2 linked regions of the Symmachiella dynata genome follow. The protein of the gene in region 1 binds, or shares a complex with, the protein of each later gene. Links are inferred from orthologs where the notes say so. Each region holds a gene or a part of one and is shown in the gene's direction. Other genes may lie near its edges. The genes, in order: secY and secA.

Region 1 (13,507 bases):
AATCGGCATGACGCAGGTCTACAACGAGGCGGGTGATATTACGCCCGTGACGGTCATTCAGGCCGGGCCTTGTGTGGTGCTGCAGGTTCGTACGTTGGAACGCGATGGCTACGAAGCTGTGCAGGTCGGGTTTGATGACAAGCCGCGGCGGTTGGCTCGGCAGTCGGAACGCGGTCACGTGGCGGCGATTAAGAGTAAGCGGTCAAAAGCTCGTGCGGCTGCAGGTGTTGAAGTGCCGGCAAAGGCGGATTGTGAGCCTAAGCGGTTTGTGCGTGAGTTTCGCACGGACGGAGAGGGTTGCGACTGCGAGGTTGGCCAAGAGTTGACTGTCGATTTGTTTGCGGACGTGTCTAATGTGGATGTGATCGCGACAAGCAAGGGCCGTGGGACGGCGGGTGTCATGAAGCGGCACAACTTCGCTGGTCAGCGAGCTAGTCACGGTGTGAAGCGTGTGCATCGCCATGGTGGATCGATCGGGCAGAGTGCGGATCCGGCACGGGTGATTAAAGGGACAAAAATGGCGGGCCGCTATGGCAATGCTCGCATTACGGTGCGGAATCTTGAGTTGACGCGAGTCGATGGAGAGAATGGGTTGTTGCTGGTGGCGGGTTCCGTTCCCGGCCCTAAGGGTGGGTACGTGATGATTCGGGAAACAAATAAGTTGGGTTAGTCGTTTTGCGGCTTGGCTCAGGCATTTATTGCGGTTGATTCAATACAGTTAAACGTGAACGTTTTTGAGAGTAGTGAGTTATGATTTCTCTTCCGATTCGCGACAAGTCGGGGCAAGAGGTGGGGACCTATGAGTTCGACCCCGCTGACTTGGCGCCTGGTGTGAACCGGCAGTTGCTCCACGATGTGGTTGTGATGTACGAAGCGAACCGCCGTGTCGGGACTTCGGCGACAAAGTCGCGTGGGCAAGTGGCTGGTAGCACGAAGAAGATGTATCGCCAGAAGGGGACAGGTCGTGCTCGCGCTGGTGCGAAGCGGACGCCTGTTCGTCGTGGTGGTGGCGTTACGTTTGGCAAGGTGACTCGCGACTTTAGCTATCGGCTGCCCAAAAAGGCGGTTCGGTTGGCAACGCGCATGGCTCTGTTGAGCAAGTTCCTGGACGGTCAAGCTGTTGTTTTGGATGAGCTGTCGGTTGATGCTCCGAAGACAAAAGTTGTGGCCGGTGTTTTGCGGTCGCTCGGCTTGGATCGGCAGAGTTGTCTGTTGGCGATTGATGAATACAACGTTGACTTGTGGAAGTCCGGACGGAATATTGCGGATTTGCGAGTCTCGCCGGCTGCGGACCTGAACGCCTATGACGTGTTGCGTCAGCGGCAGTTTTTGGTGACCAAGGCGGCTTTGGATAAATTACGCGGCGTCTCCGCGGAGTAAGTGTGTTTTCGCCACGAGATGCTGGCGTATTTGAAAAGGTGTGTGGCAATGGCTACAGCGGAAAAAAAGTCGGGTCTGACATTGGAGCCGTATCAGGTCGTTTATCGTCCGTTAATTACGGAAAAGGGTACGCACATTTCAACGCGGTACAATGCGTATCCGTTTGAAGTGAATCCGTTGTGCACAAAGACTGAAATTAAAGAAGCGGTTGAAAAGTTGTGGGAGGTTCGCGTTGTTGCAGTGCGGACTCAAAACCGCATCGGCAAACCGCGGCGGACCAAGAATCAGGTCGGGCGAACGAGTGGTTGGAAGAAGGCGATCGTGCAGTTGCACGACGAAGATCGGATCGCATTTTTCTAGGCCGCGATTGCAGTCTTGTTAGAGTTAGTGCCGGTTTGGGCCGGTGGCGGAATTCTCGATTGTTCGAGCAAATAACAGAAAAAGACAGTCATGGGTATCAAATTTTATAAGCCAACGACGGCCGGTCGTCGGGATGCCTCCGTAAGCGATTTCGCGGAGATCACCGACCGTAAGAAGAAGCCGGAAAAGTCGTTGCTGACACGGTATAAGAAAAAGGGTGGCCGCAATAATCAGGGCAAGATTACTGCCCGTCATCGTGGCGGCGGCCACAAGCGGATGTATCGGGTGATCGACTTCAAGCGTTTGCGGGACGGGATTCCGGCGCGTGTGAAGTCCATCGAGTATGATCCGAATCGATCTGCGCGGATTGCCTTGTTGCATTATGTCGACGGGGTGAAGTCATACATTTTGGCTCCCGAGGGGCTCGAGGCGGGTGCGACTGTTATGAGTGGTCCGGATGCGGAACCGACTTTGGGCAATTGCTTGCCGTTGTCGGCCATTCCCACCGGAGCGACGATTCACAACATCGAATTGCAACCGGGGCGTGGTGGCCAGTTGTGCCGTAGTGCCGGGACCGCAGCGGTGATGAATGCCCGCGAAGGCGATTGGGCACAAATCACTTTGCCTTCTGGTGAAGTGCGACGTGTGCCGAGTAGTTGCCGGGCAACGATCGGTCCGATCGGGAACAGCGAACACAGTAAGATTGTGCTTGGTAAAGCCGGGCGAAAGCGTTGGATGGGTTGGCGGCCTCGCGTTCGGGGGACTGCCATGAATCCGGTGGCTCACCCGATGGGTGGTGGTGAAGGTCGCAACTCTGGCGGTCGGCATCCTTGTAGTCCGACGGGTAAGTTGGCGAAGGGTGGCCGTACGCGGAAGCGAAGGAAGTCGTCATCGGCGGCAATCATCAGGCGGCGTAAGTCGCGGCGTTATGGCCAGTTGAAGCTCTGATTGTTGCTCGGGTGTTGTTTGGTTTGATGTGGCGTTTAAGAAATTGTCGGCTGACGCGGACGCATCGAAGTTTGATTTGAGTCAAAAAACAGAAGGACAGCGGGATGGGTCGCTCTCTGAAAAAAGGGCCTTACGTTGATGCCAAATTGCTCAAGAAGATTGAGCGATTGGATGATGCCGGACGCAAAGAGCCGATTCGCACCTGGTGCCGTCGTTCGACGATTTCACCGGATTTTATCGGCCATACCTTCCTGGTGCACAATGGACGGGCGCATATCAATGTGTACGTCACAGAAGAAATGGTGGGGCACAAACTCGGGGAGTTCGCACCGACGCGGACGTTCCGGGGACATGGTGGTAAGGCGAAAAGATAACCTCCCGCGATTGCGGCATTGGTCTACGAGATTGGTTGACGGACAGGTTGAGGAAGATAGCTATGGAATACAAATCGACGCATCGCTTCGCGCGGATTTCAGCGACAAAAGTCCGCCCGTTTGCGGAATTGGTTCGCGGGAAGTCGGCCGGCGAAGGTCTGGACTTATTACGCTTTGTGCCAAATCGCGGAGCAAGGTTTTTGGAAAAAGTCCTGCGGACCGCTATGGCCAACGCCGAGCAATCCGGTGCGCGTAATGTTGAGAGTCTGATGATTAAAGATGCCCGCGCCGACGGCGGTCCAATGTTCAAGCGGTTGCAACCGCGAGCACGGGGGATGGCATTTATTATTCGGAAGCGTTTTTCGCACATTCATGTCGGGATTGAAGGTCCGGACATCGTCTAATTGGCGGCGGACAGGTTGCGAGGTGCAGTCGGTTTCGGTTCGCGGTAGAGTTGTTCGTTCGTTATTCCAGCAGTTTTTGAATTACATAAGGCATACGGATCATGGGTCAGAAAGTTCGGCCGACGGGTTTCCGCGTAGGGATTGTTGAAGAGTGGCGGAGTCGTTGGTACGCGTCAAAGAAAGAGTTCGGCGACCTCTTGGTCGAGGACTTCAAGATCCGCAAGTTCGTCAAAGAGAAATATCAGTTTGCAGGGATTTCAAAAGTTGAAATCGAACGCACACGCGACCAGGTGGTCGTGCATTTGAATACAGCCCGTCCGGGCATCATCATCGGCCGCAAGGGGCAGGAAGTTGACCGCCTCAAAGCAGAGCTCGAAGATCTGACCGGCCGGCGGATGGAATTGAAGATCGTCGAAATCAACAACGCCATGAAAAACGCGGTGTTGGTGGCTGAAGACATTGCTCAGCAGTTGAGCAAGCGGTCCAGCTTTCGACGTACGATCAAACGCTCGATGGATTCCGTAATGGATGCGGGGGCGCTCGGTGTGAAGATTGTCCTCTCCGGTCGATTGGGCGGAGCGGAAATGTCACGGACCGAAAAGGCGATGAGGGGATCGATTCCTTTGTCGACCATTCAGAAACATATTGACTACGGTTTTGCCAAGGCACGCACGGCCCAAGGTATTATTGGGATCAAAGTGTGGATCGACTTGGGTCTTTATACAGACGAGGAGGATGGCGATGGCGCTAATGCCCAAACGGGTCAAGCACAGAAAAAGCCAAAGAAAACGTATAAAAGGTAACGCGACCCGCGGGAATACCGTGGTGTTGGGCGACTGGGGTTTGCAGTCGCTTGACGGTGGATATATCAAAGCCAACGTGATCGAAGCTTGTCGGATTGCCGCGACACAATATGTCCGCGGTGAGGGGAAATTGTATATTCGCATTTTCCCGGACAAGCCTTGCACGTCTCGTCCGTTGGAAACTCGGATGGGTAAAGGTAAGGGTGAACCGGACCACTGGGTCGCAGTTGTTCGTCCCGGCACGGTGATGTTTGAATTGGCCGGCGTCTCGCAAGATGCTGCCAAGGATTGCTTCAATCGTGTGGCGCACAAATTGCCGGTCCGCGTGCGGTTGGTAGGCCGTCGTCCCGGTACGTGAGCCGCTGGACGGCATGAGTTGCTATTACTTTTGGACAAAATGCAGATAAAGACGAGTCGACATGACTAAGCCGCAAGAACTCCGCGAGATGAGTGACGAACAGTTGGCGTTCACATTGCGCGAAGCCCAACAAGAACTGTTCCGCCTGCGATTTCAGGCGGCTGCGGAACGATCCGATGCGCCGAGTGCGTTGCGGAAGATCCGCCGCGACATTGCCCGTATTCATACCATCACGCGGCAGCGGGAATTGGCGCAAGAAGCAGAAGCAAAATTGGCGCCACAGGCGGAAGCCTAAGACCGGAATTCGGTTTGCGACTGGCAACGGTTTGTATGAGCCGGCATAAAGCGGCAGTGGGTGGGAACAGAGGTTACAGACACATATTTCGAAACCCCCGCAATCGCGGTGACCGGCATTGATGACACAACATTGCCGGCTGCGGCGGGCGAGTCTCGAGGCAAGTTGAGGACAGGTTAAGATGCGTAAGAAATTGATCGGCGTAGTGACGAGCAATAAGATGGACAAGTCGTTGCGGGTCGAAGTTGAGAAGAACTATCAACACCCGCGCTACGGTAAGATTATCCGTAGTCGAACCGTGTGCCACGTTCATGATGAAAAGAACGAAGCCAACGAAGGCGACTCTGTCGAAATTATCGAGTGCCGCCCCTTGTCAAAGACAAAATGTTGGAATTTGGTGCGAGTCGTTCGTGCCGCGGTTGTGGTTGAGTAACGGTTGGCCACGAACGGTGATCGTCGCGTGGGTTTGTACGGCGTTGTTTGAGATTCAGTGGAAGTTATCATGATTCAAATGCAAACACTTCTGGACGTTTGTGACAACACGGGGGCCAAGGTCGCCTGTTGCATCAAAGTTCTGGGAGGCACGGGGCGGCGGACTGCCGGGCTGGGAGACGTGATAGTCGTCAGCATCAAAAAGTCAATTCCGGGTAGTTCGGTGAAATCGGGCGAAGTTGTGCGGGGTGTGATTGTTCGCTGCCGCAAGGGAACGCGCCGCAGTGATGGAAGTTATGTCCGCTTTGACCGCAATGCGATCGTGTTGATCGATAAAGATGCCAACCCGCGAGGGACACGTATCTTTGGAGCGGTTGCACGCGAACTGCGTGAGCGCAAGTTTATGAAAATCGTCAGCTTGGCAAGTGAGGTAGTTTGACCGATGAAGATTCGACGTGGAGATACGGTGCAAGTCATTGCCGGCGACGATGCTAGCACGACCGCACGGAAAGTCCTCTCGGTCGAGGCCGGTGGCAAAAAAGTTCTTGTGGAAGGCGTGAACCGCGTTTACAAACACGTAAAACGCGGCCATCCCCGCAGTCCGCAAGGGGGACGGCTCTCAAAAGAGATGCCAATTGACATTTCAAATGTGTTGCTTTACTGTGATTCGTGCGGTCGAGGTGTGCGAGTCGGGTATCGCTATACAAAAGATGGTAGTAAAGAGCGGTGTTGCAAGATTTGCGACGCCGGGCTCGGCAACATCAGCCCTCCCAAGGCTCATTACGCTCAGTCATAAATCTGGCGGCAGCAGGGCCGGCTTTCGGTCTCTCGCGGTCTCTCGAAAACGCGATTGCTACGACGATCGCATTGATACAGTTTTGAATCCGGCGACGCAGCCCTTTTTGATTCTTCAATCGAAGGTTAGCAGCGAGACTGGAAACAGCAAATAGCAGATGTGTGCGGAGGCTTCGGTGTGTAGCCGAAGGTCGACCTTCAAACGCAATCCGGCAGTAATCGCCTACCTGACGTGGGTGGCGAAAATTGGATGTGTGTAAGTACAATGGCCAGGTTATTGGAACGATACCGGAATGAAATCCGGCCGACGCTCGCAGAAACCCTGGGGCGGTCAAATCCCCACTCGCTTCCCCAATTGGAGAAGATCGTCGTCAACATGGGGGTTGGTGCGGCAGCTCAAGATCGGAAGTGCTTGGAAGAAGCTGTCGAGCATCTCACGATCCTCAGTGGACAAAAGCCGGTCATTCGCCGTGCTCGCAAGTCCGTCGCCGGGTTTAAACTTCGCGAAGGGATGGAGATTGGCTGCATGGTCACGCTCCGCTCGCAGCGGATGTATGAATTCCTGGACCGTCTGATCACATTGACTCTCCCGCGAGTTCGCGACTTTCGGGGTCTGAGCCCCAAAGCGTTTGACGGCAATGGAAACTATAGCCTGGGTATCAGCGATCAAATGGTGTTTCCGGAAGTTGATCCGGATCGTGTGAAGAATCAGCAAGGTATGACGATTACCTTGGTGACGACAGCGACAACAAATGACGAGGGTCGACTGTTGCTCAAAGAACTCGGGATGCCGTTTCGGAAAGATTAGTTTTCAGCGGGTTCCAAAGTTTGCAGCACAGCGTAGAGAACTCACCACGTAATACAAAAAGTGTAATTCATAAGCTACAGGTTTTTTCCAGAAGAAATTTAGCGAGATGGCCAGCAAAGCAAAGATCGAAAAGGCAAACCGGACGCCAAAATTCAGCAGCCGCCTCGAACGGCGCTGTGCATTGTGCGGTCGTCCCCGTGCGGTGTACCGCAAGTTCAAACTGTGCCGGATTTGTTTCCGCGACCTCTGTTTGGACGGCATGATTCCCGGTGCCAAAAAAGCGAGTTGGTAGGCCCGGCGGAGACTGGGTGCGTTTCGCAAAACCTATACTAAAACGATACAGCACAGATGGTGCGGCAACACGTCTCGCACCGCTCGAAAAGTTTAGGAGCAATGCTCCTTGAGGTGTACTCCATTATGATGACAGATCCGATTGCCGACATGCTCACGCGAATCCGTAATGCGGTCTCGATTGAGCGCGCATTCGTCGACGTACCCCTTTCGAAGGAGAAACGGGGAATTGCCGATGTGTTGCAACGCGAAGGCTACATTTGGGATTACGAAATAATCGAACAGCAGCCTTGCAGTGCAATGCGGATCCATCTGAAGTACGGTCCTAACGGTGAGCGTGTGATTCAAAAAATCGATCGCGTCAGCAAGCCGGGACGTCGGGTCTATCTGGGTGTCAACGACTTGCCGGAAATCCTGCAAGGCATGGGCATCAGTGTCGTCTCAACGAACAAGGGTTTGTTGAGCAACCGCGAAGCCAAAGAACAGTTGGTCGGTGGCGAAGTGCTGTGCAGTATTTGGTAGCGGGTATCTCCGCTGCTGCGGCATTTTCGTTCTTGTCAGACGCAAGTAAAAACAGTTGACGGATCCAAGCCGATAAGGCTGGTTTCGGTAAAAAAGTAGAAGGCAAAGTATCATGTCGAGAATCGGGAAAAAACCGATTGCGGTCCCCGATGCTGTTGAAGTATCGATCGATGGCACCGTCATCACGGTGAAAGGCCCCAACGGCGAATTGACGTTGGATCACCATCCCTCCATTTCGGTGAAGCTGGATAGTGACCCCAAGCAACTCGTGGTGGAAAACCCCACGGATTTGCGAGAGAACCGCAAGTTCCACGGGCTGACCCGTAGCTTGTTGAATAATATGGTGACCGGCGTTACCACCTATTTCGAAAAGAAATTGGACATTGTCGGCGTTGGCTACCAAGCCACAATCGATGGCACGAAGCTCTGCTTGCAGGTTGGCTTTGCGAACGTTGTCGAATTGCCGATTCCCGCAAATGTCGACTGCTCATTGCCTAGTAATATCCAGATCGCCCTGAAGAGTGCTGACAAGCAAGCGGTGGGACAGTTCGCTGCCGAAATTCGCCGCGTCCGTCCGCCCGAGCCCTACAAAGGCAAGGGAATCCGGTACCAGAACGAACAGGTTCGTCGGAAAGCCGGTAAGGCGTTGGCCAGTGGCTGATACGGTGCTGTTTGTCTTTAAAAGGTTTGCGATGGTTCTGGTCCGTGAAATCAACGGCCGATCGGTAGGAAAGTTAGCAGTTCGATGAAATACATAGCCCAAGTTAATAAACAGCGTAGCCGTCGTCGCTTTCGCGTTCGCAATAAAATTCGTGCGACCACATCGCGACCGCGGGTTTCGGTCCACCGCAGCAATAAGCACATTTACGCCCAGATCATCGATGACGTCGCAGGACGTTCGTTGGTTTCCGCGAGTACGCGTGAAGCAGGGATTTGTGCTGATGGTGAAAACGGCGGGAACGTCGCATCGGCTACGAAAGTCGGTGAAGCGTTAGCTAAAAAGGCTCTCGAAGCTGGGATCACCCAGGTCGCCTTTGATCGCGGATTGTACAAATACCATGGTCGTGTCGCCGCTTTGGCTGACGCGGCTCGTCAAGGTGGGTTGGATTTTTAATCGACCCGGTTTTTAAATAGTTCAGACATGCCATTTCCAGACCCGATGGCAAACTCGCCGCTGTGAGGCTGGCGACAATCGAGTGTGGAAACGAGTTTTTAAATCACGTTAAGGCTTTGGAGTAATTCGCCGTGTCGACAGACAACCGATCAGATGGCAAAGAAAAAGTCGTGCAAATCCGCCGGTGCTCGTGCGTAGTCAAAGGTGGCCGTCGCTTCAGCTTTACCGCGCTGGTTGTCAATGGCGACGGTAAGGGCGGCGTCTCCTATGGTTATGGCAAGGCGACGGAAGTTCCGCTTGCCGTCGATAAAGCCAACAAGAACTGTCATCGTCACTCTTCGCGAGTGAACGTGACTGGAACGACGATTCCGCATTCGGTGGTTGGTCGATACGGAGCGGCCCGTGTGTTGCTCATGCCGGCACGACCGGGAACGGGCGTCATTGCCGGTGCCAGCGTGCGTGCCGTTGTCGAAGCCGCCGGGATTCATGACATTCTCACCAAAAGCCGGGGTTCCAACAATCCCATGAATTTGGTGAAAGCGACAATCAACGGTTTGGAACAACTACGAACGCGAGAAGATGTCGCCCGCCTGAGAGGCGTGAACGTCTAATCGTACCGGCAGTTCGGTACAGGCAGATCGCGACAGGGCATTGCTGTTGTTGTTACCAAACACCTACTTATAACTTTACGAATCTTCGGAACGAAGTGTCCTCATGATTATTGATGACGTCCATCGCGGTATAAAAAAGAACAAAAAGCGGAAGCGCATTGGTCGTGGTCCCGGTTCGGGCAACGGAAAAACCGCAGCTCGCGGTCACAATGGCTATGGAAGTCGTGCTGGTTCGTCCCGACGCATTTCGTTCGAAGGGGGACAGACTCCTTTGGCGCGGCGGATTGCCAAACGGGGATTCAACAACAAACGCTTCGCAACGAAAGTGGCGATCGTCAACGTCAGTGACCTCGAGCAGCGCTTCGATAGCGGTGCGACCATCGATGCAGCCGCGCTGGCCGAAGCGAATCTGGCCAAGGGCCGCTTTGATGTGATCAAAGTTCTGGGGGATGGCGACATCACCAAAAAGTTCACCGTTCGTGTCCATCGATGCTCGAAATCGGCTGAAGAGAAGATTACCGCAGCCGGCGGCAGCATTGAAATTATCTACGCATAATTGAGGGCAGCCGCGCCGCCATGGCGATCTGGGCTTCCCTCTGAGGAATATTGATAATAAAGTTCACCGACGCCGGAATTTGCGTCGACCGGGCCGACGAGCCGTTGGCCCGCTGTTGATGTTCGCCGCCGTTGGTGTTTTTTGTAATGTGGGTGCCGCCAATTTCTGGCACCCCTTGACGGCCGGCACCTTGACAACACAAACTGCGGCGAAGTTTGGCATAATCATTCCTCGGAGAGGAATCGGAAACGATGTTTGAAAAACTGATTACCGTCTTCAAAATCCCGGAGTTGCGTCGGAAGATCGTTCTGACTGCGACACTGCTTGCGGTATACCGTATGGGGTTTTGGGTACCGTTGCCGATTGTCGATCAACAAGCCCTGGCCGATAAGATGGAAAATCTGGCCAGCGGCGGTGGGATCGGACAAGCGCTGCAAATCGTTCAACTGTTTTCCGCTTCGAACATCGGCATGAGCACGATCTTCGGTCTGGGAATCATGCCCTATATCTCCGCCTCGATTATCTTCCAATTGATGGGCAGTGTTTATCCGCCTTTGGAGAAACTGCAAAAGGAAGGGGAATCGGGACGCAAGAAGATCAATGAATATACACGATATGCGACAGTCGTACTTTGTTTAATCCAAAGCTATTTTTGGGTGAAAACAATCTCCGGCTGGGGAACCATTATTCCTGAATATAATGGTTTCTTTGGCCATATGGTGGCCACCATCACCATGACGGCCGGCACGATCTTCCTGATGTGGATCGGCGAGCAAATCGACGAATATGGGATCGGTAACGGGATCAGTTTGTTGATTATGGCGGGAATCTTAGCCCGTATGCCTGATGCAGCGATCCAGTTGTTGCGTCCGGCCATGGAAAATGGAATTGCCCTCGGATCTGATTCCGGGATTGAAAAACTACTAGTCTTGGCGGTGTTGTTTGTCGTGGTTGTGGGGTCGGTGGTCTTTATGACGCAAGGCCAGCGCAAGATCCCCACGCAAAGCGCCAAACACGTCCGCGGCCGTCGCGTTTACGGTGGGCAACGTCAATTCTTGCCCTTGCGGGTGAACCAAGCGGGCGTGATGCCGATCATCTTCGCCTCGAGTTTGTTGATGATCCCCATGATTGGTTTCGGCCAATTGGCCAAATGGTTCGATTCGGTGATCTGGTCCGATCTAGCGGCAGCGTTCAGCGGAACGGGACGCGGGTTCTTGTACAACCTTAGCTATGTCGGCTTGATTTACTTCTTCTGTTATTTCTGGACAGCCATCACGTTCAATCCTAAGGATATGGCGAACAACCTCAAAGATTACGGCAGCTTTATTCCTGGATACCGTCCAGGGAAACGGACCGCCGAGTATTTGGAACGCGTGATGGTACGGATCACTTATGTCGGGGCTGCTTTCTTGGCGGTCGTGGCCGTGATTCCGACAGTCATTGCTTCGGTTATGGGGATCGACTTTATGGTGGCTAGTTTCTTCGGTGGCACCGGATTGTTGATTGTCGTTTCTGTTGCTTTGGACTTAGTACAAAAAATTGACAGCCACCTTGTGATGCGGAATTACTCAGGCTTGTTGGATTCCGATGATTCTCGCGCCGCGTCCTAACGTTCCCATGTGGGGAGGACCGGGCTGCGGTGAGTGAGCATCACACCGAATGGATTGGCGTCGGGGCGAGGTACTATTTCCAGTCACGATATTGTGCACAGACCAGAACGAGCGTTGGTTAGGTCTATGCCTGGTTGCGGGGTGCTTTCCCTTTTTCCATTTCATACGGATCAGCGCGAACCGAATGAGTTGGCCAACCTGTGATCGTTTTGAAGAGTCCAGCTGAGATTGAAAAGATGCGTGAAGCCGGCCGTGTTGTGGCTCAGGCGCATCGAGCGGTTGGAAAAATTATAGCGCCCGGGGTGAGTACCAGGCAAATTGACGACGCTGTGGTACGCGTGTTTGCAAAACACAATGCCACACCGTTGTTCAAAGGAGTTCCTGGAGTCGTTCCCTTTCCAGCGGCAACGTGTATTTCGGTCAACGACGAAATCGTTCATGGAATTCCATCGGACCGTCTGCTCGAAGAAGGCGATTTAGTAAGCGTCGACACCGGTTGTCGCTTGGACGGATGGTGCGGAGATGCCGCTTGGACCTATGCGGTAGGCCGCGTCGACGAAGAGAAGCAAGAATTGATGGCGGCGGGTCAGTTGACACTGACAACCGCCATTCACGAGATGCAGCGTCAAAAGACTTGGGCGGGGGTTGCCGAAGTGATGGAGACGACTGTGAAGGATGCGGGGTTTTCGGTTGTCGAAGAGCTCGTGGGGCACGGAATTGGTCGGGAAATGCATGAAGATCCGCAGGTTCCCAATTTCGTGACTCCCGAATTAGAAGAGTATGATTTTGAACTGGTGCCCGGAATGGTGCTTGCTGTCGAGCCGATGCTCAATGCAGGGACCGCGGATGTCTGCCTGCTGGATGACCACTGGACAATCGTCACAGCCGACGGTCGCCCAAGCGTGCACTATGAACATACATTGGCTTTCACGGCCGAGGGTGTCCAGATTTTAACGGCACTCTAATCCCACCGGGGGAGTTGCGTTTGTCGCAGGCCGTGAAATTGAGTGGCGATTTTTCACCACAGCGGTGGAAAAATAGGCAAAGCGGCGATTGGTTGGGGAAATTTCCGCGCTCGTGTGGTCGGGAAGCTCCAAAATCGTTGAAAAGTGTGTCGTATTACTTGTTTGCCCCCTGAGGGCGTGCTTATAATCCGGGTCAATCTAAAGAAATCAAGCAACATCCCTCCTCGGCAGGCTGACGGAGTCGCTGACCGTGTTGACCATGGGACGGGGGTTTCGATCCTTGGTTGGTGTGTATCTTGCCGTTTTTTTGTTTCGCGGTCAGCGAAACATCGTTGAATTACAGGAGATTCGGTTGGCGTCATGAAAGTCCGAGCCAGCGTTAAACGCATTTGTGAAAATTGTAAGATCGTCCGCCGTAAAGGCAAGATCTACGTGATTTGTTCATCCAACCCGCGGCACAAACAGCGGCAGGGTTAACGCCATCGTGACGATCCGCGTAGTCGCCACCGCTGGTGGACTCGCGTGGGCCAGCATCGACTTGAGGGTCGATGGTTTCCGTATCGTCGCCGTGCCGAACTAAACATTTTTATTAGGTGTGCGTAACCAATTCGCACAATGGAGCTGTTGTTTTATGCCTCGTATTCAGGGCGTCGACATTCCCAACGACAAGCCGGTGTATATCTCGTTGACCTACTTGTACGGGGTCGGGCGAGCTTCGGCGATCAATATTTGTTACACGCTGGGTTTGGATCTACACGCGAAGGCCAAGGATCTGACCGAAGATGACATCACGCGGATCGCGCATCTGCTTGAAAAAGACTATTTGACCGAAGGTCAGTTGCGACGCAAGGTGCAGCAGGATATCGCCCGTTTGCGGGATA
Region 2 (17,110 bases), 3.9 Mb from region 1 along the record:
TTCGTAATCATCCTCGCCTTTTTTAGGTTCAGGGAATTTGAAGTCGTCTCCCAACAGTTTTTTGAGACGCGTTTCGAACAAGGTTTTCAACTCGTCTTCGTTCATCGTTTTGCCGGCCAAGTCCAGACGATCGACGCTGTTGTTGATCCACGTTTCGTGGAGTTGAATCAGCGCGCCATTGGCCGGAGCGGAAACGGCATAAGGAGATCCGGCTCCCAATTCGCCCGATTCCATCAACCGTGCTTCGATGGTGACGTCGTCTTCGGTCGTGCGAAACGACTTGGCGTCGGGGAACAGTCCCAATTCACGCAGCGGTTTGTCGACTTTTTCGTCCATGTCCGCATTCGCCGCGATGAAGCGGGCATCGGTTTCGCTATTCAATCGAGGAATCACACGACTGCTCACGCGACCACGGGCGATCGCCTCGGACTGCCCTTTTCGCTTCTGAGCTTCACCAACGGCAATGTTGTCGGCAATTCCACCCAAAATCGGGATGTTGCTGAAGTTGGTGCTGGCACCCACAGTGCGGTTGTTGGCATTCACAGCAATATCAGCGTTTTCTGTGTAGAACAGATCGCCATCGAAGAGCACCGGCTTATTCGCCCAGAAGTAATGCGTGCCGTGCGTATAGATCGTCGCTTGATCGGTCACACCCTGCGTGTTGGAGTTGATCCGCCCGGCGAGTTTGATGTTAAACCGTACTCTGGTCGGGTCCGGTTTGAAATCGAACGAGACATCCGTTGCCGTCACCTGGCTGCCGCTAACCTGGGCTCCCAAGATAAAGTCCCGTACCGGGCCATTTTCCTGACGCGCTTCAGCGACAAACTTGTTGACGAACGGCTCAGAGGCAATCACGCGGACATTGAAATTGAAGTAGTTCGCCCGCAGTGCCTCTTCGATCCGTGCACCACCGTCAATCGTACCGGCTCGCAAACGGTTGTGTGCTTCGCGGATTTTTGCCGCGGCCCCGGAATCGGGTTGAGCTTCGTAGGCATCCAAACTTTGAAACAATGCCAGCAGGTCATCGCCCGTGCTGTCGGCATTGGCGGTCGTGTTGGGATTGGCAGAGTACTCGACGTAGTTCTCCGCTGCGGCTTTGAGCGACTGGAATTTTCCGCCGCTGACAAAATCGCGAACGGTGGCATCGTCACTGGCTTCGGCGGTGGCAAACCGTTTGCCCACGTCGGCCAAAACCGTCGCAGCTTCCGGGCCACCCGCTTTCAGCGATGCACGAATCTTGGGAGCATTCAAATAGACCAACCAGCTCTCGCCGTTTTTGATTTCTTTGAGTTGTGTGGCCAAAGCGTTCAGCGCTGAGGTTACACTTTTGCCCAAACTGTCCAACCGAGCCGTACGGGCTTCCGGTGTCAGTTCTAAGGTATCCAACGCCGCATCAATGATGCTCAACCGTCGGCCGAGTTGGCCATACAGATTGCGAAGCGGCGCTTCAATTGAACGATAGGCGGGATCCGCCAATGCCTGTTTGACTACAGCCATCCGACTGTTGAGCGTTTTGACATGCTGCCGCAGCGCAGCGGTGTCTCCTTTGTCCGCGGCATACAGTGCCGCGATTTCAGCCCCGACCTCGTCCGACCATTGCTTCCAATTGTTATCCAATGGAACGAGCGCGGCTTGAAGTTCTTCGGGAACCTCGGCCGGAGTTGTGGTTTCATCCTGTGCCACCAAACTGACGGTCGCACAAACACCGAGAATCGCGATCCCGGCTGTGGCCAAAATGAATGTTCGCGGAATGGAACGTGAATGGCCGTGTGAAATCTGATCAGAAGGTTTCTTCATAGTGCTTGACTCCGTTAAAAGCATCGGGCTGAACCCGTCGGCCCCGTCATACATGACTGAGTGACTGAATGGATTGCATAGATGGAAAATTCACGACTGCCGATGGCAAAAATAAAACGTATTCATCGTCAGGTTGAAATTCAATGTGTCGTGCAGCATCGGCTGGAATCAACGTTTTGAGACGGCCACCGTTCCTGAGAACGGAAAAACCGTGCAATCGTCTTCGTTTCAGTCATAGGGGCTTTTGTGATCTCAATTGCCAACAACCTTGTCGACATCAATCACCCACATGCTGAATCGACCAGCCTTTACGAGGGTTTCCACGAGATCCCCCGCGAGCGGTTCATCTCGTCGGAAACGGTATCGGTGGTGACAAAAAAAACGATTACTCGCCCTGTCTGCGCCCAAAAGCACTTTGAGGGCTATCCCGTCGTGGGATCGGACTCCCCCCCATCCTGGGAAAAGCCTCCGCACAGTATTCGCCACACGGTCAATTCCGAGCAACATGACTTAGACACCACAACCTACCGTAGCGCAACTGTTCCTCCCTTAACGCGTGCTTTGCCGTATCGCCAGCAAACCAGTACATTTTATTCATCCTCGCTAGCACGCGCAGTGTAGTTCACCGCATCAACCGATTCAATCGTCCAACTTAGCATCTGTTACCAAATCGCAAAATAATCGCGAAGCACATCCTTTCCGCAAACGGACCGTCCAGGGCCTTCATAGCGAAGCGAAGCAACAGAATCTTGCAAGCATAACAAGAGCGGCCGCTTGCCCTGAGCGATCGGCGGGTCAGGCTTTTAGATTCGCTCATCCAGTGATGGTTTGTGGACCTAAAGAAAAACTGACGCGCATGGAATCCTGCTCAAATTGCTACAATAACCGCGACTGGCGACGGAGGCGACCAGCAGAAGACCTCGAATGGAAACGGAAAGGGTTAACCCATGCCAATCGTTCACGACACTTTTCGCGATCTGCTGGGACTGGTTGGATTGGCTCTAAAGACGTTCGCGTGGGCGGCGTTGTTAACCGCAGTAGGGTACGGCTTGTTGATGGCCCTCTTCGCTTATTACATGGCCGATGACGGTTCGATCCTTCCCGGCATCATCGCCGTGGTCTTGTCACTGGTGGTGACGACGGTGTTCGCCGTTTTTGTAGCAGTGCGCCTGACAATCGCGCGAACGTTTTACCAGGCCGTGAAACAATTTGGTATCGGCCGGAAAGTCTTCAACAGCCTTTTCGACATTATGTTGGGCATCACAGACGAGAACCCCGCCGGCAGCTCCGCCATGACACAAGCCTTACACGGAGTCAGCCGCGATGAATTAAAAAGCCGCCTAACTGCCGCCGGGGAACAGCTGCTCCGCAGCGAACGTATCGAATCCGCTCTCCCCAGCTTGGTTCGCTGGTTGATGCGAAAAATCCAAGCTGCGATCATCTGGACTGTGGTCAAGGTGGTGATCATTCAAGCCGCCCTCATCAGTGACGGCCCTGAAATCGATCTCATTGAAATCCGCGACAAATTAACCAACGTGATCGACGATCAAATCGTCGGATTGATTTATAGAAATGCCCCCCGCACGATTATGAGTATTGGCGCTGCGGTGACACTTGGCATCTGGTTAATGGCCAGTGGCATACACAACGTTGCCACATGGTGGGCCACTGCGGATTTTTCTGTTACAGTCCCTTAATCGACTTCTTGACGACGAAATAAGAACGGAGCAGACTCGATTATGCACACGTGTCGCAATTGGTTAACATCCTTGGTCTCCATGTTGCTAGTATTGACCTTCATCGAGGCTGTACTTGCCGCGGATGAGTCCCGCGAACGCCCAAACGTACTCTTCATCGCCGTCGACGACATGCGTGTGGAACTGGGCTGTTACGGCAATGCTCCGGTGAAATCGCCCAACATTGACCGGTTGGCACAACGCGGTTTGCTGTTCGAACGGGCCTATTGCCAACAGGCGCTCTGCAATCCGTCGCGGGCCTCGCTGCTGACTGGGTTGCGGCCCGACACGTTGCGAGTGACCGACCTACCCACGCATTTCCGCAAACATCATCCCGACATCGTCACGTTGCCGCAACTGTTTAAAAACAACGGCTACCACGCGCGGGACGTCGGCAAGATTTTTCACAATTGGCGGCAGGATGATTACAAAGGTGACGCCGCTTCCTGGAGCGTCCCGGCGGTCATGCACTATGCGTCGCACGGCATGGACAAGGCACAGGTCGACGGGGACCTTCCGCCCGATACAGCCGGCGTCCCCCGTGCTGAGAACCGCGACGTTCCCGACGAGGCGTACTTCGACGGCCGTGTCGCCAATCTAGCCGTCGAGGCACTGCAAGAACTGAAAGACGAACCCTTTTTCCTCGCCGTCGGATTTTGGAAACCGCACCTGCCGTTTAATCCGCCGAAAAAATACTGGGACATGTACGACTTCAGCGACATTTCACTGCCAATCAACCCCGACGCCCCCCGCGACGTCCCGGCGATTGCCATGCACGACGGCCATGAATTGCTGCGAGGATTCGAAGGTGCCGTGAAGGATGAACAAACCCGCAAGTTGCGGCACGGTTATTATGCAGCCATCAGTTATGTCGATGCGCAAATCGGCAAGGTGCTCGACGAATTGGACCGTTTGGGCCTGCGCGAAAAAACAATCGTCGTGTTCTGGTCCGACCACGGTTTTCATCTGGGCGAACACGACCTGTGGGGCAAGACATCCAACTTCGAACTCGACGCCCACGTGCCGCTAATCATCTCCTTGCCCGAGCAAAAAACCGCCGGCGAGCGCACCGAGGCGTTGGTCGAATTGTTGGACCTGTATCCCACCCTGGCTCAACTCTGCAACCTGCCCGCCCCCAACAACCTGGAAGGCATGAGCCTCAAACCACTGCTCGACGGCACAGCAACCACCGTCAAACCAGCCACCTACACCCAACACCCCCGCCCCGCCTACACCCGCGGCAAGCCCCCGAAAATCATGGGCTACTCCGTCCGCAACAACCGGTACCGCTACACCGAATGGCGAGATTTCAAAACCGGCAAAGTCACCGCCCGGGAACTGTACGATCACGTAGAAGACCCACGAGAAACAATCAACCTCGCCGGCAACCCCAAGCAAGCGGAGACAGTAAAAACCATGGCGACGCAACTGGCGGACGTCATCCACCCACCGTCCGCCAACTAAAAATCCCAAACCGACCGCTTGCGGTCGTACACAGCAAGCCACGCCCAATGGGTAGCCGCGATTGCAACGCAATCGGGGCCGGCGCAGCCGGCAAGAAGCCGCAATTGACGCGTTGCCTGAATCTCGACGGTTCTCACTCAGAGGACCACCGAATTGCGGCGTCCTGTGCCTGCGGCACACCGATTGTTTCACAATCGCTGCCACCCCGTGATCACAATGTGCACCGCGAAACTAATCCCCATCGGGCATCCGCGCCGCAACCTCCTCCATGGTCAGGTCTTCCTTGTGCGTCGAGACCGTCCAGACGTGCCCGAAGGGGTCTTCTAACGTTCCGCTGCGGTCACCGTAGAATTGATCTGCCAAGGGTCGGAGTTCCTTGCCGCCGGCGGCGATGGCTTGGGCAAAGAGTGTGTCGCAATCTTCGACGTACAACATCATATTGATGCCCGCTCCCCCCAAAGACTTCGGGCCGCGGAATCCCATGTCGGGGTATTCATCGGACATCATGATCCGCGAATCGCCGATCTGAATTTCGGCGTGCCCGATTTTTCCATCCGGGCCGGGCATCCGCATCAATTCCGTTGCACCAAACGCCTTCTCGTAGAATGCGATCGCCTCACCGGCGCCGTCGACGATCATGTACGGGGTCGCTGTGTGATAGCCATCGGGAATGGGTTGCACAGTCATGGGATCGCTCCATTGGGGTTTTTGAAATGTGTTGAAATGATGGACGACTAGGATTTAGCCGCCGAAACGTTCTTCAGTCCAGGGGTCGCCGTGGTTGTGATAGCCCGCTTGCTCCCACAATCCGGGACGGTCCTCGGCGACCAGTTCAATCCGCTTCAGCCACTTGGCACTTTTCCAAGCATATAATAACGGAACCACCAGACGCAGCGGGCCGCCGTGGTCGGCGCTGAGTGGTTGGCCGTCGTGCCGGTCGGCGAAAATCGCATCAGGCGAGAGAAAATCTTCCAGCGGCATGTTGGTCGTCCAACCATCGTCGTAACCGTGCGCCACCACGAATCGCGCCGCCGATTGCACTCCGGCGCGGTCCATCAGCTCCCGCACAGCAACACCTTCCCACAGATTCCCCAGTCGGGACCAGGTGGTCACGCAATGAAAATCGGAGAAAACCTGCGCACGGGGCAACTCTTCAAATTCGCTCCACGAGAACGTCAACGGCCGGTCAACGAGGCCATCGATGGTTAGCTCCCAAGTGTCCAATTCAATGGTTGGCACCCGGCCGTAATGCAAAACGGGCCATTTGCGCGTGCGGGTTTGGCCGGGAGGAACACGGTTTTCGCGGCGAGTATCGCTGCTGATGATGACTTCATCGGCGTGCGTAAGAGGACCGGGAGCGTCGCCGGTTTGGTATTTTTCCGCTTCAGACATGTCGGTGCCCTGGAGGGAACAAGTGTGCGAAGGCCCTCTGCCATGGGCTGGGACCATGTTTTGAGATGCTTCCCAAGTGCCGGTCATTCTAGGGTTCCGCGTGTCAAAATCCAATGTCGGTGCGGACAAGCATCCCGGCAAATTCTGGCCGCCAGTGACGGCATTGACCCTGCGAGCGGCAAGATATAAACTTCGCGCTGCAGAGAATTTACAAGAAATTAGCGTTTCCCGGCGTGATTTGTTCGCGCTGGCGGCGCGATGGGTTTGCTCGCACTTTCCGAGACACGGGGTCGCATCAACGCGGCTTGATAGGCAGAGCTATGGAATTTTTAGATAAAATCGGTGAGTCGGTTAGTAGCTTCATTGGATGGTTTCTGGGTTTATATACCCGGCTATTTGGTTCCTCCAACGATCGACAAATGCGTCGACTCGGCTTTGACCGCCGGGGCGAGGAAACCACGATCGTCCCTGGTTCCTTGCTGGACACGATCAACAAACTGGAACCGGAAGTCCAGAAACTAACCGACGAACAACTCAAGCAAACGGCGGTCGATTTCCGCGCTCGGCTGGCAACGGGAGAAACGCTCGATGACCTGTTACCCGAGATGTTTGCCCGCGTCCGCGAGGTGGGCGTCCGCATCCTGAAGATGCGGCACTACGACGTCCAGATGATCGGCGGTTACGTCCTGCACAAGGGCAACATTGCCGAAATGGTCACCGGTGAAGGAAAAACGCTTGTGGCCACGTTGGCGGTTTCGCTCAACGCGGTCGCCGGCCACGTCCACGTGATCACCGTCAACGATTACTTGGCGCTGCGCGACATGGAATGGATGGCGCCGCTGTACCAAGGACTCGGACTGACCGTCAGCGCCATTCAAGGGGGCATGGACCCGCACGAACGGCAACCCGCTTATGCCTGTGACATCACCTACGGAACCAATAACGAATTCGGTTTCGACTATCTCCGCGATAACATGAAACCGACGAAAAGTCTGCAGGTGCAAGGCCCGCTGCAATTCGCCGTGATCGACGAAGTCGACAACATTTTGATCGACGAAGCCCGGACGCCATTGATCATCTCCGGCCCGGCTTATGACGACGTCACCAAATACGCCAAAGCCAACCGCATCGCCGCTCAATTGAAAAAGGGTGAGCACTTCGAGGTCAAGGAAAAGGAACACTCGGCGCATCTAACCGACGAAGGTGTTCGCAAGGCCGAAGAATTGGCTGGTGTCGAAAGCTTTTACACGACCGGCAACATGGAATGGCCGCACTTGATCGACAACGCGCTCAAGGCGCACTTCCTGTACAAACGAGACACCAATTACGTGGTGCAGGAAGACGAAGTGGTCATCGTCGACGAGTTCACCGGGCGCCTGATGCCGGGACGGAACTGGAGCGACGGGCTGCACCAAGCGGTCGAAGCCAAAGAAGGGGTGAAGATCAAGGAAGAAAACCAGACCCTGGCCACGATCACGCTGCAAAACTTTTTCAAACTGTACGACAAACTCGGCGGCATGACCGGAACGGCCATGACCGAAGCGGGCGAATTCTGGAAAATTTATAAGTTAGACGTCGTGGCGATTCCGACGAACCGCCCCATGCAGCGAATCAATTCGCCCGATATGATCTACCGCACCGACCAGGAAAAATACCACGCCATCGGCGAGGAAATCCGCGAAGTGCACAAGACGGGACGACCGATTCTGGTCGGGACGACCTCGATCGAGAAGTCCGAACTCCTCAGCCGGCAACTCAGCAAATATGGCGTGAAACACGAAGTCCTCAACGCCAAACAACACGGTCGCGAAGCGGACATCATCGCCCAAGCGGGCCGTCTGGGCGGCGTGACGATCGCCACCAACATGGCCGGTCGTGGTACAGACATCATCCTGGGAGGCAATCCCGAAGCGATGGCTTGGGAGGTGCTCAAGCACAAATATGAGTCACGACTGGATGTTCCGAAAGCGGAATTTGAAGAGGTCGCCAATGAGATCGCCCAGCGCGAAGGCATGGCCGATGAAGGCAAAAAGGTCTCCGAACTCGGCGGCCTGCACGTGATCGGCACCGAACGCCACGAAGCTCGGCGGATTGACCTGCAGTTACGCGGACGGAGCGGTCGTCAAGGAGATCGTGGGTCGAGCCGCTTCTTCCTCTCGTTGGAAGACGACCTGATGCGGATCTTCGCCGGCGATTGGGTCAAGGACATTTTAACCCGCTTAGGGATGCAAGAAGGCGAAGCCATCGAAAGCCGCATGGTCAGCAAGCGGGTCGAAGGTGCTCAGAAAAAACGCGAAGAATACAACTTCGAAGTTCGCAAAAACTTGCTCGAATATGACGAAGTCATGGACGAGCAACGCAAACGCGTCTACGGATATCGTCAACATATCCTCGACGGTGGGAATTGCCGCGAACTGATCATGGAGATGGTCGCCGACCAAGTCCGCAGCATGACGGCGGAAATCCTCGACCCCGCCTACGGACACCAAACCGCAGTGGTCTGGGCCGGTCAGGAGTTGGGCGTCGATCTCGACTTCCGCGACGTCAAACAGATGAATTTGGACGATTTCGAAAGCTACGTGACCGATCAAGCTCAACGGCAATCGGAAGTCCTCATTCAAGATCAAATCGAAGAGAACCTGCCCGACGATGCCGAAGACAAACGGGAATGGAACTGGCTGACAATTTCCAAATGGGCCAATGCCCGCTATGGATTGAACACCAACGACCGCGAATTGCGCAAGGTCGGCCGCGATGACCTGTTTGAGTACCTGCTCAAACGGGCGCATGAGGCCATCGATCGATTTGACCTCAAACCGCTCAAGGATTTCCTCTCCGAGGATTGGAGCCAACGCTCGCTGGCAGGCTGGCTGGAACATCGCTTCAGCCTGCGTATGGATCCCGAAACGTTCAAAGACATCGAGATTCCCGACGCAATCGACCTGATCCTGGAAAAACTCGAAACGCTCTACCACGAAAAGGAAATCAACTTCCCGGTCACCCTGGGAATCAACAAATTCCTCGCCGGTCGCGGATCGAACGACCGTCCCGACCGCGAAGGCCTAATCAGTTGGGCCAATGAACGCTTCGAGTCGAAACTCGACTTTGAAGACATCAAGAGCAAATCCCGCGACGAAGTCGTCGAGGTCCTCAACACCGCCAGCCGCGGGTTTTATCGCAACGGTGAATTGCTGGAAGAAGCGGACGAAATCCTCAAGGAAGCGTACGGCGACGACGACGATGCTCCCGATCATCCGCCGGAAAATATCCAACCACTGGAGAAACTCTCCCAGTGGACGCAGGAAAAACTGCATGCCGAACTCGATCCCACGCAACTGCAGGCACTGCCGCGCAGCGACGCTCGCCGGGATGTACAGGGCAAAATCGACGAGCGTTATCGCCCCGAACTCAGCCAAGCCGAACGGGCGCTGATTCTGGAAGTGCTCGATACCGCTTGGAAGGACCACCTGTACTACATGGACCACTTGCGGTCGGGCATTGGACTGCAAAGTTATGCCCAGAAGGACCCCAAGGTCGAGTACAAAAAACAAGGCATGCGGGCCTTTGAAACTATGTGGACCAGCGTCGCTGACCGCGTGACGGATGCGATCTTTCGGTTGGAAGAAGCGAATCCGGAATTCCTCGGCTCACTGTGGAAGGTCTCTTCGACCGTTCATGAATCAGCCCCCACACCGGAGGCGGACAACAGTCCCGGCCAAAATGCCGGTTCAGAACAAACAGCCATCGAACCGATTCGCAACCACGGAAAACGGGTCGGACGCAACGAACCCTGCCCCTGCGGCAGCGGCAAAAAATTCAAAAACTGTTGCATGCACAAATAACAAACGGCTCTCCCCTCCTCGGCTTTGCCGGGAAGATTTGCCAAACAATCCATTCGCTCCACCATCGGGAAAGGATGCCCCGTGCCAGGTTGGCTGCTGAATCATCTGAAAAGTTGGTCGCTGAATCTCACGTATTTGACGATGCTGGTTATCATCTCGCCCATCGTCCTGTGGCGAATGCTGACTCAAGGCAAATACTGCGTCGGCTGGAATGAACGCTTGTTGGGCTGCGTGCCCCAACCCAAGGACAACAAGCCCTGTCTGTGGCTGCACGCCGTCAGTGTGGGCGAAGTCATGCAGCTCCGACCGGTCGTCGCCGCTCTGCGCAGCCAACATCCCGACTACCATTTCGTGATCACCACAACCACGGTCACCGGCCGCGACGTCGCCGACAAGTCATTCCCCGACGATACCGTCTGCTACTTTCCATTCGACTTCACTTGGTCCGTCCGACGGGCCTTCCGTCGACTCCGCCCTGTGGCTGTGGTGTTGGTCGAATTGGAAATCTGGCCGAATTTGATCCTGGAAACGGATCGCATCAATGTCCCGGTGATTTTGATCAACGGCCGCTTGAGCGCCAACAGTTTCCGCGGTTATACCCGCTTTTGTTACCTCGTACGCGGACTACTGGAAAGCGTGCACACATTTGCGATCCAAAACGAAATCTATGCCCAGCGGATGCGCGCACTCGGTGCGCCACCCGAACGCGTGCACGTGACTGGCTCCATTAAATTCGATGCCGTCGAAACCGACCGCTACAATCCCCAAACCACCGAAATCCGCCGCGCCTTTGCGATTGCCGACGACGCACCGGTGTTTATCGCCGGAAGCACCCAATCGCCCGAAGAAGATTATGCCTTGGCAGCCTACCGGGAAATTCGCAAGAGCGTCCCCCAGCTGCGACTGATCCTGGTTCCACGACACAAGGAACGATTCGAAGAGGTCGCCCGCTTGGTCCAATCGCAAGGCTTCGCGTTGACTCGCCGCAGTACTGTAACCAGTGGCGATTCGACTGGCGGCGATTCCGCCAACGTTTCTCCGGTACTTTTATTAGACACCCTGGGCGAGCTTTCCGCCTGTTGGGGCTTGGCCGATATTGCATTCGTCGGCGGCAGCCTGACCAAACGGGGCGGGCAAAACATGATCGAACCGGCCGGTTATGGAGCAGCGGTCCTGTTCGGCCCCAACACACGCAATTTCCGTGATGTTGTGGAGATATTGCTGAAAAACGACGCCGCTGCCGTTGTCCACAATGCCGAAGAATTGACGACGCGCGTCCAGGCGCTGCTGCAATCCCGTTCCACGCGACTGGAGATGGGTCGCCGCGCTCAACAATTGGTCTTAGCCCAACAGGGAGCCACCACCCGAACCGTCGCTTTGATATCCCAGGTCTTGCCGAAAACGGCATCCTGCGAAGCCCGATCCGGCAAGCGGGCGGCTTAATTCTCCTTTTCACTAGCCCCAGTTTCGCCGGGGTCAGTTGTTGCCATTGCAAAAGTTCCCTACAATCGGCCAACTTTCTACGGCCCCGATATCGGACGATACGGTGGCTCAGACAAGAAAACGATCCGCGGATAAGTTCAACAATATCAGTGGCTCCAAATCGGCTTATTTGAGCAAGGCTCGACTCGGTCACTGAACTTACCCACTTCCCCCCAAATAATTCACCACAACGCTTTTTGTTACGGAGTGCCGCATGGCCAACTACTTATTTACCAGTGAATCGGTCAGCAACGGACACCCGGACAAAGTCTCCGACCAAATTTCCGACGGCATCCTGGACGCCCTGCTCGAGCAGGATCCCGCTTCGCGCGTGGCATGCGAAACACTCTGCACGACGGACTTGGTGGTCCTGTCCGGCGAAGTGACCTCCAATGCCGACATTCACCACGAAGAAATCGTCCGCAACGTCTGTCGCGATATTGGTTACACCGACACCGACATCGGCTTCGATGCGGAATCGTGCCGTATCTTTTTGGCACTGCACAGCCAAAGCGGAGACATCGCCCAAGGCGTCGACCGCGACGGAGCCGGAGACCAAGGGTTGATGTTTGGCTATGCCTGCGATCAAACCCCTGAATTGATGCCGCTGCCGATCGCGCTGTCGCACCGAATCTTGAATCGCCTCACCCAGGCCCGCAACGACGGAGCCGTGGATTGGTTGCGGCCCGATAGCAAAAGCCAAGTCACGATCGAATACGACGGCAGCCGCCCGGTCCGCTGCAGCGCTGTGGTCGTTTCCACACAACATGCCGACAGCGTCGAACAAAGCGAAATCAGCGACTTCGTCATCTCCGAAATTATCGCCAAGGAAATCCCGGCGGAGCTGATGGAGAAAACACCGCAATACCACATCAACCCGACCGGACGTTTCGTCGTCGGTGGGCCGCACGGTGATACCGGATTGACGGGCCGCAAGATCATCGTCGACACCTACGGCGGTTGGGGACGGCATGGCGGGGGCGCGTTCAGCGGAAAAGACTCCACCAAGGTCGATCGCAGCGCTGCTTACATGGCACGACACGTCGCCAAGAACGTGGTCGCAGCCGGTTTGGCCAAAGAGTGCGAAGTGCAATTGGCCTACGCCATCGGCGTCGCCGATCCGGTCAGCGTGCATGTCGAAACCGGCGGTACCAACACTGTTCCCGAAGAAAAAATTGTCGCCGCTGTTCGCGAACTGTTTCCGCTCACCCCCAAAGGTATCATCGAATACCTCGACCTACGACGACCGATCTTCCGCAAAACAGCCGCCGGCGGACACTTCGGACGCAACGATCCTGATTTCACCTGGGAAGCCACAGACAAAGCCGCTGACCTAAAGAGCGCTGCTGGCGCATAGCAGCCCCCTGAATAAGGGTGCCACTGGCGGCTTGCCCGCCAGTGCAAACCGCGTGACAGACAAAAACACTGCTGGACAAGCCAGCAGTGGCACCCAACAATTGAGTAAATCCCGGCCGTTGAACGGCCGGCTGCCGCGTTTGACAACTTCCACATCCACAACCACGGAGGCGAGGGATGGGCGCGTTTATCGGACAGTTGATCGACGGACGCGAGCGATGGCTGACTTGGAAGTCAGCCGTGGCTGGCACGTTTTGGTGCGGGCTCAATTTGATGGCCTTAACCATCTTCGCCCGCTGGTTAGCCGGCGCATTTTCCGCTGCCCCGCCCACTGCGGTGGTCTGCGCAACAGCCGTACTATTAACCGCCGTGGGGCTCGGCTCCAACGCATTGTTTCATCAACTCGATTTTCGCGGCGAGCACTGGTTATGGGGCGCCCTGCCGGCGTTCCTGACACTCTTCCCCCTCATGGTGCTACTCATCGTGATCCCCGACAGTGCCGCCAGCGCCTGGTGGTTTTCAGCCACCGTGGTCTGCGTGAGTGTGGTCGCGGTGTTCGCGTTGGAAACAACGTTTCGACACCGACAGCAAAACACCCGTGAAGTGGCCATCCCCAAAACCCTGGACGCCAAAACCGAACCTGTCGCCGTTGACAACGTCGCTGAGAGCGACATCGACACCCAGCTCGAAGCACGACTCGCGGGAACGATTCCCACCGCAGGCCCCATCGAAACGGAGAACGAAGACATGCCGTGGCACGCCCCTGAAGTTTCCCAATGGATGACACGTAGCGACGCCGACGATGGCAGCGTCACCGTCGAAGGGGTCACCGTCGCCAAATTCGCCGCAGGACAAAACCGCGCCAACGTACACCTCACCTTTTGCCCCCCCCTGCCCGTCGCGCCGCAAATCGAATGCGAAACAGTCAACGGCGAAGAAGTCCGCATCAAAGTCGCCGCTGTCTTCCCCCACGGCGCCCGCATCGAACTAACCCGCCCCATGCACGACAACCAAGACGCCCCCATCGCCATCGGTTATTTCGCACACACCGAGCAAAATCAATCCATCGAAGCCGCCGCCTAACTGACAGGCTGCTCCTGCAACTAGGGCGTTCTCCCGGGTTGTGCATCAAGATTTACTATCCCAATTGGGTGCCACTGGCTTTGCCAGTGCAATGTCAAATGCGTGTGATTCTTGCGAGTTCGTCAGAGTCAATTCCTTTGGCCAACGGCCAATCACACCTTAGCCCAGGGCAACGCCCTGGGAAATTGGTCGACAAAGATTGCTTTGGCTGAAGGCCAAACACAACTTTTCGCAATCCGTGAAACGAACCTTCGGCCAACACTCTCGGCCATGGGGTCACCCGCCACGGATTTCCAAGGCCACCGGCGCCCACAAGCCGCCCGGTTGTTCGTTCCCACCTCGGAAATCCACATCCACGGTCAATAAATTACGCGGCTGCAACAACGATTTGATCTCAAACTCAAACGGCCCCGCTGGTCCGCCCCCCGCTGTGCCCAACTGCGTTTCATTCAACCGCACGGTCGCGTTACCACCGATTTCTTCAAAAATCACATACACCCGCTCGTGCGGATCGAGGTTGGTCGGGCAATTGAAATGTCGTTCGTACCGCACCCCTCCCCGATAATCGGCGAAACAATCCTGCCAACTGGCCGGCATTTTAATGCGGCCCTCAGCAGCCAGCACGTTCGCCTCGCTGTCGCTATCAAGCAAGCGATATTGCCACGGACCTTTGAGATGCATGCGGTGTGCGTCGGACATCTTGTTGTGCCAATCCCCTCTCGGTAAAAAAACTCTGCTTGACCGCTGATTTTCGTTTCGCCTACAGTTCCCGGCGTTCCCAGCAGTCTCCCAGACTATAAGACAGCGACTCCGATGCCCACAACCGAGCCAACCACGAAATACCAATGCCCCGGCGAACGGGGATTGATTTCACAATCGGTGCATCTGGCGCGGCTGTCGGCGTTTTATCCCGCTTGCCGCGAATGCGTGCATCGTCACGATACGGGACAAATCCCACCGCGAACCGTCGTGCATCTCAAGGAAACGGAAAACCGTATTCATCGCGACAGCTTGCTCACCGACGAAGGCGTTCGCGGTATTTACCTCAACGAACTCAACCGCGAACGCGCAGCCGCCTATGCAGCCGGGTTGGCGGGACTGTTGTGGCGCAGCTCACCGCTCAAAGCCCGCGAAGGACTGCACGCACCGATGGACATCTCGTCGGTGAGACTCGGACCAATGGTGGTGGTGGGATTCGATGAGCGGCCCAGTTCACCCGATATTGCAGTCGGCGTGGTGCGGGCGCTACGCACAATGAGCTGCCGCGTGATCGACGTCGGTCAAGTAACACGGCCCTGTTTTTCGTTCGCCGTCAATCACATGCAAGCCACTGCGGGCGTCTTCGTCACCGGAGCAGGCTGCAGCCCGGTCTGGACCGGATTGGATTTTGAATCAGCCGGCGCCGTCCCCATCTCTACCGGGACGACATTAAACGAGATCGAACAATTGGCCGACGGCCCCAACCCGCGACCAAGCCGCCAAGCCGGACAACTGCGCGCCTTTCATGCTGCCCTCCCTTACGAAGCCGCACTGGGAAAACATTTTCACGCGCTACGACCACTCAAAGTGGTCTGCGGTTGTTGCAGCGACTTGGTCGGAGATCTGCTCACCCGCACCTTTGAAAAACTCCCCTGCGAATTGTTCTTCACCAAGACCTCGCTACGGCAACGCGGTTCACTGGCTGCCGGGGATGCCGACCATAAATTGCTCGCCGATGAAGTCCGGCTACACCGCGCGCATTTGGGACTCCTTATCGAAGACGATGCCCGCACCTGTCACGTGTTGGACGAACGGGGCGAAATCATAGCGCCGCTCGACATCACCCGCTTGCTCCTCCGCTATATGCAAACGCAACATCCCGGCGAACCGGTCGTTGTGGAGGAATCTGTTGCCGCACAAGTCCCCGGCGCGATTTCTTGCGACGCAACGTCCGAGTCGATGTCACGCACAATGACCGACAACTCAGCGGTCTACGGCGGCAGCGCTGTGTCGGGCCGTTACTGGTTCCGGGAATCTGCTCCCACCTGCGACGCCGTCTTAACGCTCGCCCGATTGCTGCAGCTACTCAGTCGCAGCGACGCCGAGTTTTCGCGCGTGGTGGAGTCACTGGAACGCAGCGCTGCCGGTTAGCTTATCCCGACGGCGGACTTGGCGACAAAAGCAAACAGCGTCGCTCATATTCCAGTTCCTTTGAAACTGTTGATTTTTCTTCACTTTGCGCTTGAACTGCACCACCAAGTGTTGTAATCTCTTCACTTAGATGTGTTGTATTTTCTTCATGTTGGGCCGCCAACTGCAAAAAGGATCGCGCGGATGAAGTCGCTGACCCCCGGTGAATTGGAAGTCATGCAAGTGCTGTGGCAACACGGCTCGCTGAAACCGGCCGAAATCCTCGAGCATGTCGAGCGCCCCCTCACCAACCCCGCATTGCGGTCCGTGCTCCGCGTCTTGATGGACAAAGACCATGTCACCCGCAAAAAACAGGGCAAAGCATTCTATTACAGCGCGAAGAACTCCGCCCCCACCGCGTTTAAGAAAATGACGCAGCGACTGGCGGAGATTTTTTGTAGCGGTTCTTCGGTCGAATTGATCGCACAACTGATCAAGAACGAAAACCTGTCGGAAGAGGAAGTCCGGCAGTTGCAGGAACTGGCCCAGGAAAAAGTGGCCGAACCCTCCCCGCCTCGAAAATCACGTCGGAGAAAATCATGACACGCGCTTGGTCAGAATTTTTTATCGAAATGCCACTCCTCTGGGATCTCTGTTTGCGACTCTCAGTCGTATTGATCGCCGCTTGGGGTTTGCACGCCGCCCTCGCCCACTGCAACCCTCGCTGGCGCGTCCAACTTTGGCGATTCACATCCATTGCCGTGCTGATTGTCATGGCGGCGACCTGCTTGCCAAAAATCGCTGTTCTAGTCGAACAACAAGTAGCAGCAGTGGAACCCGTGGCCGAAG

What was found.
Region 2: the proteins of secY (region 1) and secA are in contact, whole or in part, in a crystal structure (PDB 3DIN), measured with the Thermotoga maritima proteins. The link is inferred for Symmachiella dynata from one-to-one orthologs. Residues at the interface, in WP_004081795.1 of Thermotoga maritima: Glu108, Gly109, Glu110, Glu111, Ala236, Glu237, Arg238, Arg239, Ile240, Thr241, Ile242, Gln243, Tyr244, Ala245, Arg246, Arg247, Val248, Thr249, Gly250, Arg251, Arg252, Val253, Tyr254, Gly256, Ala257, Ser258, Thr259, Tyr260, Leu261, Pro262; in WP_004082002.1 of Thermotoga maritima: Glu261, Ala262, Arg263, Lys300, Ala301, Arg302, Thr303, Ile304, Ile305, Leu323, Tyr324, Asp325, Pro326, Val329, Ser330, Tyr333, Ile336, Lys340, Phe345, Val349, Glu363, Phe364, Tyr374, Ser375, Gly376, Gly377, Glu393, Ile395, Thr482, Ser483.

What each region holds. Positions count from the first base shown.
Region 1 is NZ_CP036276.1:6,742,231-6,755,737, reverse strand. Bases 9,493-12,481 are described here. They hold secY (preprotein translocase subunit SecY), read left to right. Parts: upstream 9,493-10,302; coding sequence 10,303-11,661; downstream 11,662-12,481. Other genes in these bases: map (type I methionyl aminopeptidase), read left to right, coding at 11,862-12,481; Mal52_RS25665 (hypothetical protein), read right to left, coding at 10,038-10,331; rplO (50S ribosomal protein L15), read left to right, coding at 9,599-10,051; rpsE (30S ribosomal protein S5), read left to right, coding at 9,493-9,495. In the rest of the region: rplC (50S ribosomal protein L3), read left to right, coding at 1-670; rplD (50S ribosomal protein L4), read left to right, coding at 751-1,380; rplW (50S ribosomal protein L23), read left to right, coding at 1,429-1,740; rplB (50S ribosomal protein L2), read left to right, coding at 1,831-2,688; rpsS (30S ribosomal protein S19), read left to right, coding at 2,793-3,062; rplV (50S ribosomal protein L22), read left to right, coding at 3,125-3,466; rpsC (30S ribosomal protein S3), read left to right, coding at 3,568-4,269; rplP (50S ribosomal protein L16), read left to right, coding at 4,208-4,627; rpmC (50S ribosomal protein L29), read left to right, coding at 4,689-4,922; rpsQ (30S ribosomal protein S17), read left to right, coding at 5,104-5,355; rplN (50S ribosomal protein L14), read left to right, coding at 5,425-5,793; rplX (50S ribosomal protein L24), read left to right, coding at 5,797-6,150; rplE (50S ribosomal protein L5), read left to right, coding at 6,415-6,957; Mal52_RS25695 (type Z 30S ribosomal protein S14), read left to right, coding at 7,064-7,249; rpsH (30S ribosomal protein S8), read left to right, coding at 7,375-7,770; rplF (50S ribosomal protein L6), read left to right, coding at 7,883-8,431; and 5 more genes. UniProt on the Escherichia coli protein: The central subunit of the protein translocation channel SecYEG. Consists of two halves formed by TMs 1-5 and 6-10.
Region 2 is NZ_CP036276.1:2,856,440-2,873,549, reverse strand. Bases 6,364-10,431 are described here. They hold secA (preprotein translocase subunit SecA), read left to right. Parts: upstream 6,364-6,709; coding sequence 6,710-10,231; downstream 10,232-10,431. Other genes in these bases: Mal52_RS11075 (3-deoxy-D-manno-octulosonic acid transferase), read left to right, coding at 10,313-10,431; Mal52_RS11085 (sulfite oxidase-like oxidoreductase), read right to left, coding at 6,364-6,389. Also shown: Mal52_RS11105 (hypothetical protein), read right to left, coding at 1-1,797; Mal52_RS11100 (hypothetical protein), read left to right, coding at 2,745-3,494; Mal52_RS11095 (sulfatase), read left to right, coding at 3,537-4,997; Mal52_RS11090 (VOC family protein), read right to left, coding at 5,229-5,684; more of Mal52_RS11085, read right to left, coding at 5,739-6,363; more of Mal52_RS11075, read left to right, coding at 10,432-11,674; metK (methionine adenosyltransferase), read left to right, coding at 11,928-13,070; Mal52_RS11065 (hypothetical protein), read left to right, coding at 13,247-14,152; Mal52_RS11060 (hypothetical protein), read right to left, coding at 14,429-14,851; Mal52_RS11055 (phosphohexomutase domain-containing protein), read left to right, coding at 14,966-16,282; Mal52_RS11050 (BlaI/MecI/CopY family transcriptional regulator), read left to right, coding at 16,466-16,864; Mal52_RS11045 (M56 family metallopeptidase), read left to right, coding at 16,861-17,110. UniProt on the Escherichia coli protein: Required for protein export, interacts with the SecYEG preprotein conducting channel.